DNA from 2 places in the Rhizobium sp. BT-226 genome. Region 1 is predicted to be linked to the other one. Evidence: predicted binding sites of a transcription regulator. Region 1 holds the regulator's gene; the other holds the start of a gene.
What was found. The regulator PhoB, encoded in region 1, activates phosphate uptake and scavenging genes when phosphate is short. The targets are predictions, from matches to a motif close to TGTCATNNANCTGTCAT.
Positions count from the first base shown of each region.

Region 2: a site for PhoB is predicted at 2,296-2,312, ahead of OIU37_RS25915 (DUF2794 domain-containing protein). Genes of this name have one in related genera too.

Region 1 covers NZ_JAOYTI010000002.1:1,276,915-1,282,146, reverse strand. Annotated here, with positions in the region: gene pstA (phosphate ABC transporter permease PstA) at 1-22, shown strand, start outside; gene pstB (phosphate ABC transporter ATP-binding protein PstB) at 39-854, shown strand; gene phoU (phosphate signaling complex protein PhoU) at 898-1,611, shown strand; gene phoB (phosphate regulon transcriptional regulator PhoB) at 1,744-2,427, shown strand; gene OIU37_RS16530 (GcrA family cell cycle regulator) at 2,674-3,207, opposite strand; gene OIU37_RS16525 (aspartate aminotransferase family protein) at 3,628-4,827, shown strand; gene argF (ornithine carbamoyltransferase) at 4,870-5,232, shown strand, end outside.
Region 2 covers NZ_JAOYTI010000004.1:292,956-298,187, forward strand. Annotated here, with positions in the region: gene acnA (aconitate hydratase AcnA) at 1-1,073, shown strand, start outside; gene OIU37_RS25910 (thioredoxin family protein) at 1,311-2,051, shown strand; gene OIU37_RS25915 (DUF2794 domain-containing protein) at 2,335-2,736, shown strand; gene OIU37_RS25920 (GNAT family N-acetyltransferase) at 2,743-3,291, opposite strand; gene OIU37_RS25925 (Bax inhibitor-1/YccA family protein) at 3,401-4,129, opposite strand; gene OIU37_RS25930 (ABC transporter permease) at 4,310-5,232, opposite strand, start outside.

The DNA of each region.
Region 1 (5,232 bases):
TCGCTTCGAGCGCCGCTGGTAAACGGAGTTACAAGATCATGAACATGTTGACGGAAGCTGCAGTTGAGAAGGCGCTGGATCAGAAGATGAGCAACGTCCCGTATAAGATGATCGGCCAGGATGTCTCGGTTTACTACGGCGAGAAGCGCGCGCTTTTCGATGTGAACCTGAACGTTCGCGAAAACACCGTAACCGCCCTGATCGGCCCGTCCGGCTGCGGCAAGTCGACCTTCCTGCGGTGCCTCAACCGCATGAACGACACGATCGACGGCTGCCGCGTCACCGGCAAGATCACGCTGGACACCGACGATGTCTATGATCCCGATATCGACGTCGTCGAACTTCGCGCCCGCGTCGGCATGGTCTTCCAGAAGCCGAATCCGTTCCCGAAGACGATCTATGAAAACGTCTCCTACGGCCCGCGCATCCATGGTCTTGCCAAGTCGAAGGCCGATCTCGACCAGATCGTCGAGACCAGCCTGCAGCGCGCCGGCCTCTGGAACGAGGTCAAGGACCGCGTGCATGAATCCGGCACCGGCCTGTCGGGCGGTCAGCAGCAGCGCCTCTGCATTGCGCGCGCCGTCGCCGTCAGCCCGGAAGTCATCCTGATGGACGAACCCTGCTCGGCGCTCGACCCGATCGCCACCGCCAAGGTCGAGGAACTGATCCACGAGCTGCGCGAGAACTACACGATCGTCATCGTCACCCACTCCATGCAGCAGGCCGCGCGCGTCTCGCAGCGCACCGCCATGTTCCACCTCGGCAATCTCGTCGAGGAGAACGACACCGACAAGATGTTCACCAATCCCGACGATCCGCGCACCCAGGACTACATCATGGGTCGCTTCGGCTGATTTTGGCGACACCAAGCCTTCCCGTTATTCGAGGATAAAGCCCATGGCATCGACACATATTTTTTCTGCCTATGATGATGATTTGAAGTTCCTGTCCAGGCGGATTTCCGAAATGGGCGGCCTGGCCGAGCAGATGGTCGGCGAATCTGTGCGGGCGCTGGTCAACGGCGATACCGCGCTGGCGCAGAAGGTCATCTCTGACGATGTGATCCTCGATCACGCCGAACGCGAAATCGGCGATAAGGCGATCGTCACGATCGCCCGCCGTCAGCCGATGGCCTCGGACCTGCGTGAAATCATGGGTTCGATCCGTATCGCCGCCGATCTCGAACGCGTCGGCGACCTCGGCAAGAACACTGCCAAGCGCGTCATCGCCGTCCAAAGCACCGGCGTTCCCCGCAAGCTCGCTCGCGGCCTCGAGCATCTGTCCGAACTGGCGCTCGTCCAGCTCAAGGAAGTGCTCGACGTCTACACCAATCGTTCAGCCGACAAGGCGAATGCGATCCGTGAACGCGACAACGAGATCGACGCGATGTACACATCGCTGTTCCGCGAACTCCTGACCTACATGATGGAAGATCCGCGCAACATCACCAGCTGCACGCATCTTCTCTTCTGCGCCAAGAATATCGAGCGCATCGGCGACCATGCCACCAACATCGCCGAGACGATTTTTTACATGGCGACAGGCGCGCAGCCGGAAGGCGATCGTCCGAAGGACGACAGCGCCAACACCGTCGGCGCGGTCACCGAATAACGCCCACACCAGTCAATTGCGTGCGCGCCCGTCCGGGCGCGCAAAGAGGTCGCAGCCAATTTCTGAATTTGCGCAGGATGCATTGCTTAAATCACCCTGGTTTAAGGATCATGCGCGAGGAGATCGAGACGCATGATCCCGAGAGTTGCAGTTGTTGAAGACGAGGAAGCCCTCAGCGTGCTTCTTCGCTATAATCTCGAAGCGGAAGGCTTCGAGGTCGATACCATCCTTCGTGGTGACGAAGCCGAAATGAGGCTTCAGGAGCGCACGCCCGATCTTCTCATCCTCGATTGGATGCTGCCGGGCGTCTCCGGCATCGAGCTCTGCCGGCGCCTGCGTATGCGGCCGGAAACCGAGCGCCTGCCGATCATCATGCTGACGGCGCGCGGCGAGGAAAGCGAGCGCGTCCGCGGATTGTCGACGGGCGCCGACGATTATGTCGTCAAGCCCTTCTCGACCCCCGAGCTCGTTGCCCGCGTCAAGGCAATGCTGCGGCGTGCCCGTCCCGAAGTGTTGTCGACGGTGCTGAAATGCGGTGACATCGAGCTCGACCGCGAGACCCATCGCGTCCATCGCAAGACCCGCGAAGTCCGCCTTGGCCCCACCGAATTCCGCCTGCTGGAATTCCTGATGTCGTCGCCGGGCCGGGTCTTCTCCCGCTCGCAGCTTCTCGACGGCGTCTGGGGCCACGATATCTATGTCGACGAGCGCACCGTCGACGTCCATGTCGGCCGCCTGCGCAAGGCGCTGAATTTTTCCAACATGCAGGACGTTATCCGCACCGTCCGCGGCGCCGGTTATTCGATGGAAGCCTGAGGGCTTCCATCTGAGCCTGCTGACAAAGCCCTGGCAAAGCCCGCGACGTCATCCTCGGCCTTGTGCCGAGGATCTGCGCACGCCAAATTAAGCATCTGAAAATAAACGGTTTTCCCTCAAGTAGTTGAGGTGATCAGATGCTCGGCACAAGGCCGAGCATGACGGAGGGAAGCCTGAGCTTCCATCCGCGCATTAAAAAACGGGCCACTCGGCCCGTTTCTACATACTGACGATGGCTGCCCGCGTTCAGCTTGCCCGCGCTGCCGCCCGGCGGCGTTCGTTGACCGGCTGGTAGGCAAGCTTCTGGTGATAGCTGCAATAGGGCGAATTGTCGGGGGACTCGCAGCCGCAGAAGTGGAAGTCGTCCTTCAGCGGATCGCCGACCGGCCACTTGCAGGTGCGCTCGGTCAGTTCCGTCAGGCCGAGGCGGCGCGAAATCGGCACCACCACATTGCCTCTCGGCACGTATTCCATTTCCTCGATCGTTTCGATCTCGATCTCTTCCTTCAGCATCGTCGCGCCCTGCTGGCGGGTAACGGTGCGGGTGGTGATCCGGGAGGCGTAGTTCGGCGCGCGCGGCGCCGATGTATTGCGTTTCGGCGTTCGCGCCGCGGTGTTGGTGCCGCCGGCCTTGGCGCGGCCCGGAAGGCTTAGCCGGTGCACTTTGCCGATGACCGCGTTTCTGCTGACCCCGCCGAGTTGCGCAGCGATCTGGCTGGCGCTCAGTCCTTCGGCCCAAAGCTTCTTGAGTTTCTCGACCCGCTCGTCTGTCCAGTTCATGCCCTGTCTCCACCTTTTGCGTTGGTGATGGCAGAATCCCTCACCGTTGTCCCGGGAGCTCCGAAACAAGAAACGCTTGATCAATTTTGGTGACTAGTTCCGCCGCATGCAGTCTAGTAATTGATCTTTAACCTAGTGTGAGGCTGACTCCGTGACAAGAGTCGCATGAATCCGGATGAATCGAATTCGTAGTTTTCCCCAACTTGCTGCCTCTGCGTGTCATTTCTGCAATAATGCCTGTTGAAGACTGAGAATGCCGCTGTACACCCTTGCTGCATAGGCTAAGGGCGCAGTTTTGTTGACATTGCAGCGCGAAAAGGAAATAGTGCCAGTGGCCGCCGCAAGGCGGCATTTTTAATTTTTCGGGCCTGGTTTCCTTAGCCGGAGTCATTGCCCGGCAACTTTGATGGAGATCGCGCAATGGCTGAAGCCACGCCGCTTTATGACACCTATTCTCGTGCCCCGCTGCGGTTCGAGCGAGGCGAGGGCGTATGGCTGATCACCGAAACCGGCGAGCGATATCTCGATTTCGGCGCCGGCGTCGCCGTCACCTCCGTCGGCCACAGCAATCCGCATGTGGTCGGCGCGCTGAAGGAGCAGGCCGACAAGGTCTGGCACCTGTCGAACATCTATGAGATCCCCGGTCAGGAGCGCCTGGCAAAACGGCTGACGGACGCCACCTTCGCCGATAAGGTGTTCTTCACCAATTCAGGCGCCGAGGCGCTCGAGTGCGCGATCAAGACGGCACGCCGCTATCAGTTTTCCAAGGGCCATCCCGAGCGCTTCCATATCATCACCTTTGAAGGCGCCTTCCACGGACGGACGCTGGCGACGATCGCCGCCGGCGGCCAGGAGAAATATCTCGAAGGTTTCGGCCCCAAGGCGCCGGGTTTCGATCAGGTGGCTTTCGGCGATATCGAAGCGGTCCGCGCCGCGATCACTGAGGCCACGGCCGCCATCCTCATCGAGCCGGTACAGGGCGAGGGCGGCGTCCGCCCTGCCACCCCTGAATTCATGAAGGCGCTTCGCCAGCTCTGCGACGACAACGGCCTGCTGTTGATCCTCGACGAGGTCCAGACCGGCGTCGGCCGCACCGGCAGGCTCTTCGCCCATGAATGGTCGGGCGTGACCCCCGACATCATGGCTGTCGCCAAGGGCATCGGCGGCGGTTTCCCGCTCGGCGCCTGCCTTGCCACCGCCGAGGCCGCCTCCGGCATGAAGGCCGGCACGCATGGCTCGACCTATGGCGGCAATCCGCTTGCCATGGCCGTCGGCAGCGCCGTGCTCGACATCATCCTCGCCGATGGCTTCCTTCAGCAGGTGCGCGACGTCGCACTGGTCTTCCGCCAGGGCCTCGCCTCGCTGAAGGATCGTTATCCCGATGTGATCGAGGATATCAGAGGCGAGGGCCTTTTGCTCGGCATCAAGGCCGCCGTTCCCTCGGCTGAACTGCTGCAGGCGATCCGCGCCGCCCATCTGCTCGGCGTACCCGCCGGCGACAACGTCATCCGCCTTCTTCCGCCGCTCGTGGTCACCGCCGAGGAAGCCCGCGAGGGGCTCGTCCGCATCGAGCGCGCCGCCGAGAGCATCCGCGCTTCCAAGGTCAAGAAGACGGCTTGAAGAAATTGCCGCCTTCGGGCGCAGCACAGGTAAGAAGACGATATGAGCCCTAAACACTTCCTCGATCTTTCGGCGGTCACATCCGCCGATCTCAGAACGATCATGAACGATGCGCTCGCCCGCAAGCAGGCCTTCAAGGCAGGCACGGGCGACAAGCCGCTCGCCGGCAAGATGCTGGCGATGATCTTCGAGAAGCCGTCGACGCGCACCCGCGTCTCCTTCGACGTCGGCATGCGCCAGCTCGGTGGTGAAACGCTGTTTCTGTCCGGCACCGAGATGCAGCTCGGCCGCGCCGAGACGATCGGCGACACCGCCAAGGTGCTGTCGCGCTATGTCGATGCGATCATGATCCGCACCACCGAGCACTCGCGCCTGCTGGAGCTGGCCCAGCATGCGACCGTGCCG
Region 2 (5,232 bases), on a different contig from region 1:
GCCGCATCTCGCCTGACGTGCAGGCGAACTACCTGGCGTCTCCGCCGCTCGTCGTTGCTTATGCGCTTGCCGGCACGGTGCAAAAGGATCTGACCAAGGAGTCGATCGGCGAGGATGAGAGCGGCAACCCGGTCTATCTCAAGGACATCTGGCCGACCTCTAAGGAAGTCCAGGAATTCATCCTGAAATACGTGACCCGCGAGCTCTACGAATCCAAGTACGCCGATGTCTTCAAGGGCGACGTCAACTGGCAGGCCGTTCAGGTTCCGCCGGGCCAGACCTATGCCTGGGACGACAATTCGACCTATGTTCAGAACCCGCCCTACTTCGTCGGCATGGGCAAGAAGGGCACCGGTGTCTCCGACATCAAGGGTGCCCGCGTTCTCGGCCTGTTCGGCGACAAGATCACCACCGACCACATCTCACCTGCCGGTTCGATCAAGGCCGCATCGCCGGCCGGCGCCTACCTCATCGGCCATGACGTCGCCGTTGCCGACTTCAACCAGTACGGCACGCGCCGCGGCAACCATGAAGTGATGATGCGCGGCACCTTCGCCAATATCCGCATCCGCAACCACATGCTCGGCCCGAACGGCAAGGAAGGTGGCTACACCATCCACTACCCGTCGAAGGAAGAGACCTCGATCTACGACGCCGCAATGCAGTATAAGCAGGAAGGCGTGCCGCTCGTCATCTTCGCCGGTGTCGAATACGGCAACGGCTCCTCACGCGACTGGGCTGCCAAGGGCACCAACCTGCTCGGCGTCAAGGCAGTGATCGCTCAGTCCTTCGAGCGCATCCATCGTTCGAACTTGGTCGGCATGGGCATCATCCCCTTCGTCTTCGAAGAGGGCACGACCTGGCAGAGCCTCGGCCTCAAGGGCGACGAACTCGTCACCATCGAAGGTCTGGAAAAGATCAAGCCGCGCGAGAAGAAGATCGCCAGGATCACCTATGGCGACGGCACCGTGAAGGAGGTTCCGCTGCTGTCGCGCGTCGATACGCTCGACGAGGTGATCTACCTCAACAATGGCGGTATCCTGCAGACGGTTCTGCGCGACCTAGCTGCCTGATTTTTAAGAGACTCCCATGATAATGGCCGCCGGAGAGCAATCTCCCGGCGGCTTTTCTTTGGTGCGACGATAGTATTTGGACGGGCTCACGATGATTTGTTTTACGCAAGTTCCGGTCGAGCTGCGTCTCACCCGTTCGTGACTTTTCGTTTGGACCCGGAAGGATTATTCGTACGTTCATATGTCAGGGCCGCCGGTTCAAACATGCCGTCGGCGCTGAAAAAGAGGTGCAGGTGAATGTCCCCCCGTTTTATGCTTCCGCTAATCGCCGGCGTTGTTCTGTCGGGCCCGCTGCAGGCCGAAGACGGCACGCCGAAAGGTGTCGTCGAACTCTTCACGTCGCAGGGCTGCTCCTCCTGTCCTCCCGCTGATGCCGCTTTTCGCAAGCTGGTGAACCAGGGCGATGTCATCGCGCTCGCCTATCATGTTGATTACTGGAACTATCTCGGCTGGGCCGATACGCTGAGCTCCAAGGAAAATACCGAGCGACAGTATGGCTATGCCAAGACGATGGGCCGCAGCAACGTCTACACGCCGCAAGCCATCGTCAACGGACGCGACCATTTGGCCGGCGCCGATCTGAATGGCATCAACACCAAGATCGACACCTATAGCAGCGAAGGCAATGGGCTGACCGTTCCGATCAGCGCCGCGATGCGCGGCGACGAGCTGGAGATCAAGATCGGCGCGGGACAGGGCAAAGCCAATGTCGTGATGGTCTATTTCGATAAGGAAAAGACGATCGACGTCGAAAAAGGCGAGAACAGCGGCCAGAAGCTCTCCTATCTGCACAGCGTCACCAATGTCGAAACCGTCGGCATGTGGGACGGCAAGGCAACCAGTCTGACGCTGCCGGCCAGCGTCCTGCAGCGGCCGCAGCTCGAGGGCTGCGCCATCCTGCTGCAATCGGCGACCGCAGACGGCGACCCGGCCGCGATCCTTGGCGCGACCGTGGTCATGGCTGGCAAAAATATCTGAAATTTCATCCGGTACGGATGAAGAACCGGGCGGCCCGGCTGAGCGTATTCGGGGCTGGGGTTAAGGTCGATACGCTCCGCCGGGCCCTTTGGCGCGCTGGCGCCAAACCGGGGATTCATAATTCTCCTGCAAATGAGGCGCTGTTTTGACTGAAATGCGGCGCTGCGGAGAAAGCGGTAGCGCTATCAGGTGCGGCCGAATGTGACGGCTGGTACTCTTGCAATTTGCGGCGGCTCGGGCAAACTGTCACCCTCCTGTCACACGCGGAGGCCTTGTGAGACTGATGACAGATCAGCCGGATTTGCGACACGGCGAAAGCCGTTCCGTCGACCATAGTTCCTCAGTCGTCGTCGATCTCAAGGAATACAAGCAAAGCAAGGACCCGCTTCCGGTGACCTTTCACCGGCGCGAACTGGACGCGATCCTCTGGATCTACGGCCGGATGGTCGGTGATGGTGAATGGCGCGACTACGCTATCGATCACTTGAAGGACAGGGCGGTCTTTTCCGTTTTCAAGCGTTCCGGCGAAATGCCGCTCTTCCGCATCGAGAAAAACCCGAAGCTCGCCGCCAAGCAGGGTGCCTATTCCGTCATCAACACCAACGGTACGATCCTGAAGCGCGGTCACGAGCTGAACCAGGTGCTGAAGGTGTTCGACAAGGCCCTGAAGCTCGTCGACAAGTAAGCCGGATTACAGCGTGCCGGGATAGACGGAGGGGTCCGGATCGGTGCAAATGCCTTCGCCGAGCGCGCGCTGCATGAACATCGTATCCAGCCAGCGGCCGTGCTTGTAGCCGGTGCCCCTCATCAGACCGACCTCCTCGAAGCCGGCCGTGCGATGAAGCGCGATCGATGCGGGGCTGGCGCCGCCGATGACGGCCGCCATCTGACGGAAGCCGAGGGTGGTGCAGCGGATGATCAGTTCGGCGAGCAGCGCCTTGCCGATGCCGCGGCCGCGGGCTTGCGGCGCCAGATAGATCGAATCCTCGACCAGCCAGCGATAGGCAGGGCGCGTGCGAAAGGCTGAGGCATAGGCATAGCCGAGCAGAGTTCCATCCGCATCGGTTGCGGCAATATAGGGATATTGCTGGCCGACGATCGCCGAAAAACGCAGTGCCATCTCGGCCTCGGAGGGCGGGACGATCTCATAGCTCGCGACGCCGTTCAGGACGGATTCGCGATAGATATCGGCAATGGCGGGAATATCGGCGTTCGAAGCATCGCGCAGGAGGAAGGACATTCGGCAGTATATCCATAAGGGCGGCAAGGGCTTTCTAAAACCATTCCGTGAAAGCCCGCGCAACAAAAAAGGCGGCCGAAGCCGCCTTTTCCATCTCAGTCTGCCCTGCTTATTTACGGTTGCCCATGAACTGCAGGAGGAACATGAAGAGGTTGATGAAGTCGAGATAGAGCGTCAGCGCGCCCATGATCGCCTTGCGGCCGGCGACGGCGACGTCATCGGCTTCCAGATACAATTCCTTGATCCGCTGCGTATCGTAGGCGGTGAGGCCTGCGAAGATCAGCACGCCGAGTACCGAGATCGCGAACTGCACGGCGGACGAGGCCAGGAAGATGTTGACCAGCGAAGCGATGATCAGGCCGAAGAGACCCATGATCAGGAACGAGCCCATCGCCGACAGATCACGCTTCGTCGTGTAGCCGTAAAGCGACAGCGCGCCAAAGGAGGCGGCGGTGACGAAGAAGGTCTGAACGACGCTCTGGCCGGTGTAGATCAGGAAGATCGACGAGAGCGACAGGCCAACGAGCGCCGCGTAGACCGCAAAGGTCGTCTGGGCGGCGGCCACCGTCATGCTATGGATCCGGAAGCTCAGGAAGAACACCAGAGCCAGCGGCGCCAGAATGACCACCCACTTCAGCGGGCTCACATAGATCGCCTGACCGAAAGCGGTCAGCTCACCATTGGCGAAGGCGAATTGGAACGACAGATATGCGGCCACACCGGTGATCGCCAGACCCAGCGCCATCAGGTTGTAGACCTTGAGCATATAAGCGCGCAGGCCTTGATCAATCATCTCGCCGGTCTGAGCGCGGCTTTGATAGTTACGAAGATCAGCCATAGTTTCCTCTTACAAGCTCCGATGGAGATACGGTGTCGGGGTTTTCGACCCGGGCGCCGCTGCGGAGCTCCAGCATGCCTGCGGATAATATGAGGCTTTCGCCCTTTGCAAACAAGAGGCTTGCAAAGGCTCTGTCGGTTAAATCGCCGTAAGGTGAAGGGTTTGGGTGCCGCTGCCCGGTCAAAGCTCGCGCAAGACGGGGGCTGCCTTCTGTCCGAGGATGCGCCAGGTGCCGATCAGGCCAATGCCGACGGTGAGTACCAGCGCGGTCACAAGCGTCAGTCCCGCCACGTCGGGCAGAAAGGTCGACGGCAGACGCATGATGCGGGCGACGATGAACCAGGCGGCGACGCTACCGGCGATCAACGCGAAGATTGCGGTCGCAAGCCCGAGGATCAGATATTCGTAGCTGAAGGCGCGGATCAGCATGGCGCGCGTGGCGCCGAGCGTCTTCAGCACCACCGCATCGTGAGTGCGCGCCCGGTTTCCGGCGGCAAGCGCGCCGGCAAGGACGAGAATCGAGGCGATGAGGGCGACGGAGGCTGCGGCGCGGATCGCGGTCGCAAGCTGTGCGACCAGCTGGTTGACGATATCGATCGCGTCCTTGACGCGCACACTGGTGATCGTCGGATAGGTGTTGGTGACGGATTTCAGGATCGCTGCATCTTCGGCCGGTGTCGAAGAAGGATCTGTCAGCGTCGCCAGCCACGCATGCGGGGCGCCGCGGAAGGTATTCGGCGAGAAGACCATGACGAAATTAATCGACAGCGATTCCCATTGGACGCGCCGTAGATTGGCGATCTTTGCCGTGATGTTGCGGCCGAGCACGTTGACGGTCACCGTATCGCCGAGCTTGAGGCCGAGTTCATGCGCCTCTTCCGAGGAGAAGGAAACGAGCGGCTCGCCGCTGTAATCCTTGTCCCACCATTTGCCTTCGGTGAGGGCAGCGTTTTCCGGCAGGGTTTCGGAATAGGTGATGCCGCGATCGCCGTTCAGCACCCAGCGGCCAGCGGCCGGCACGTTCATCTTGCTGACGTCCTCGCCGTTGAAGGCGATGATCCGGCCGCGCAGCATCGGCACTTCGACGAGTTTGCCCTGCGGCG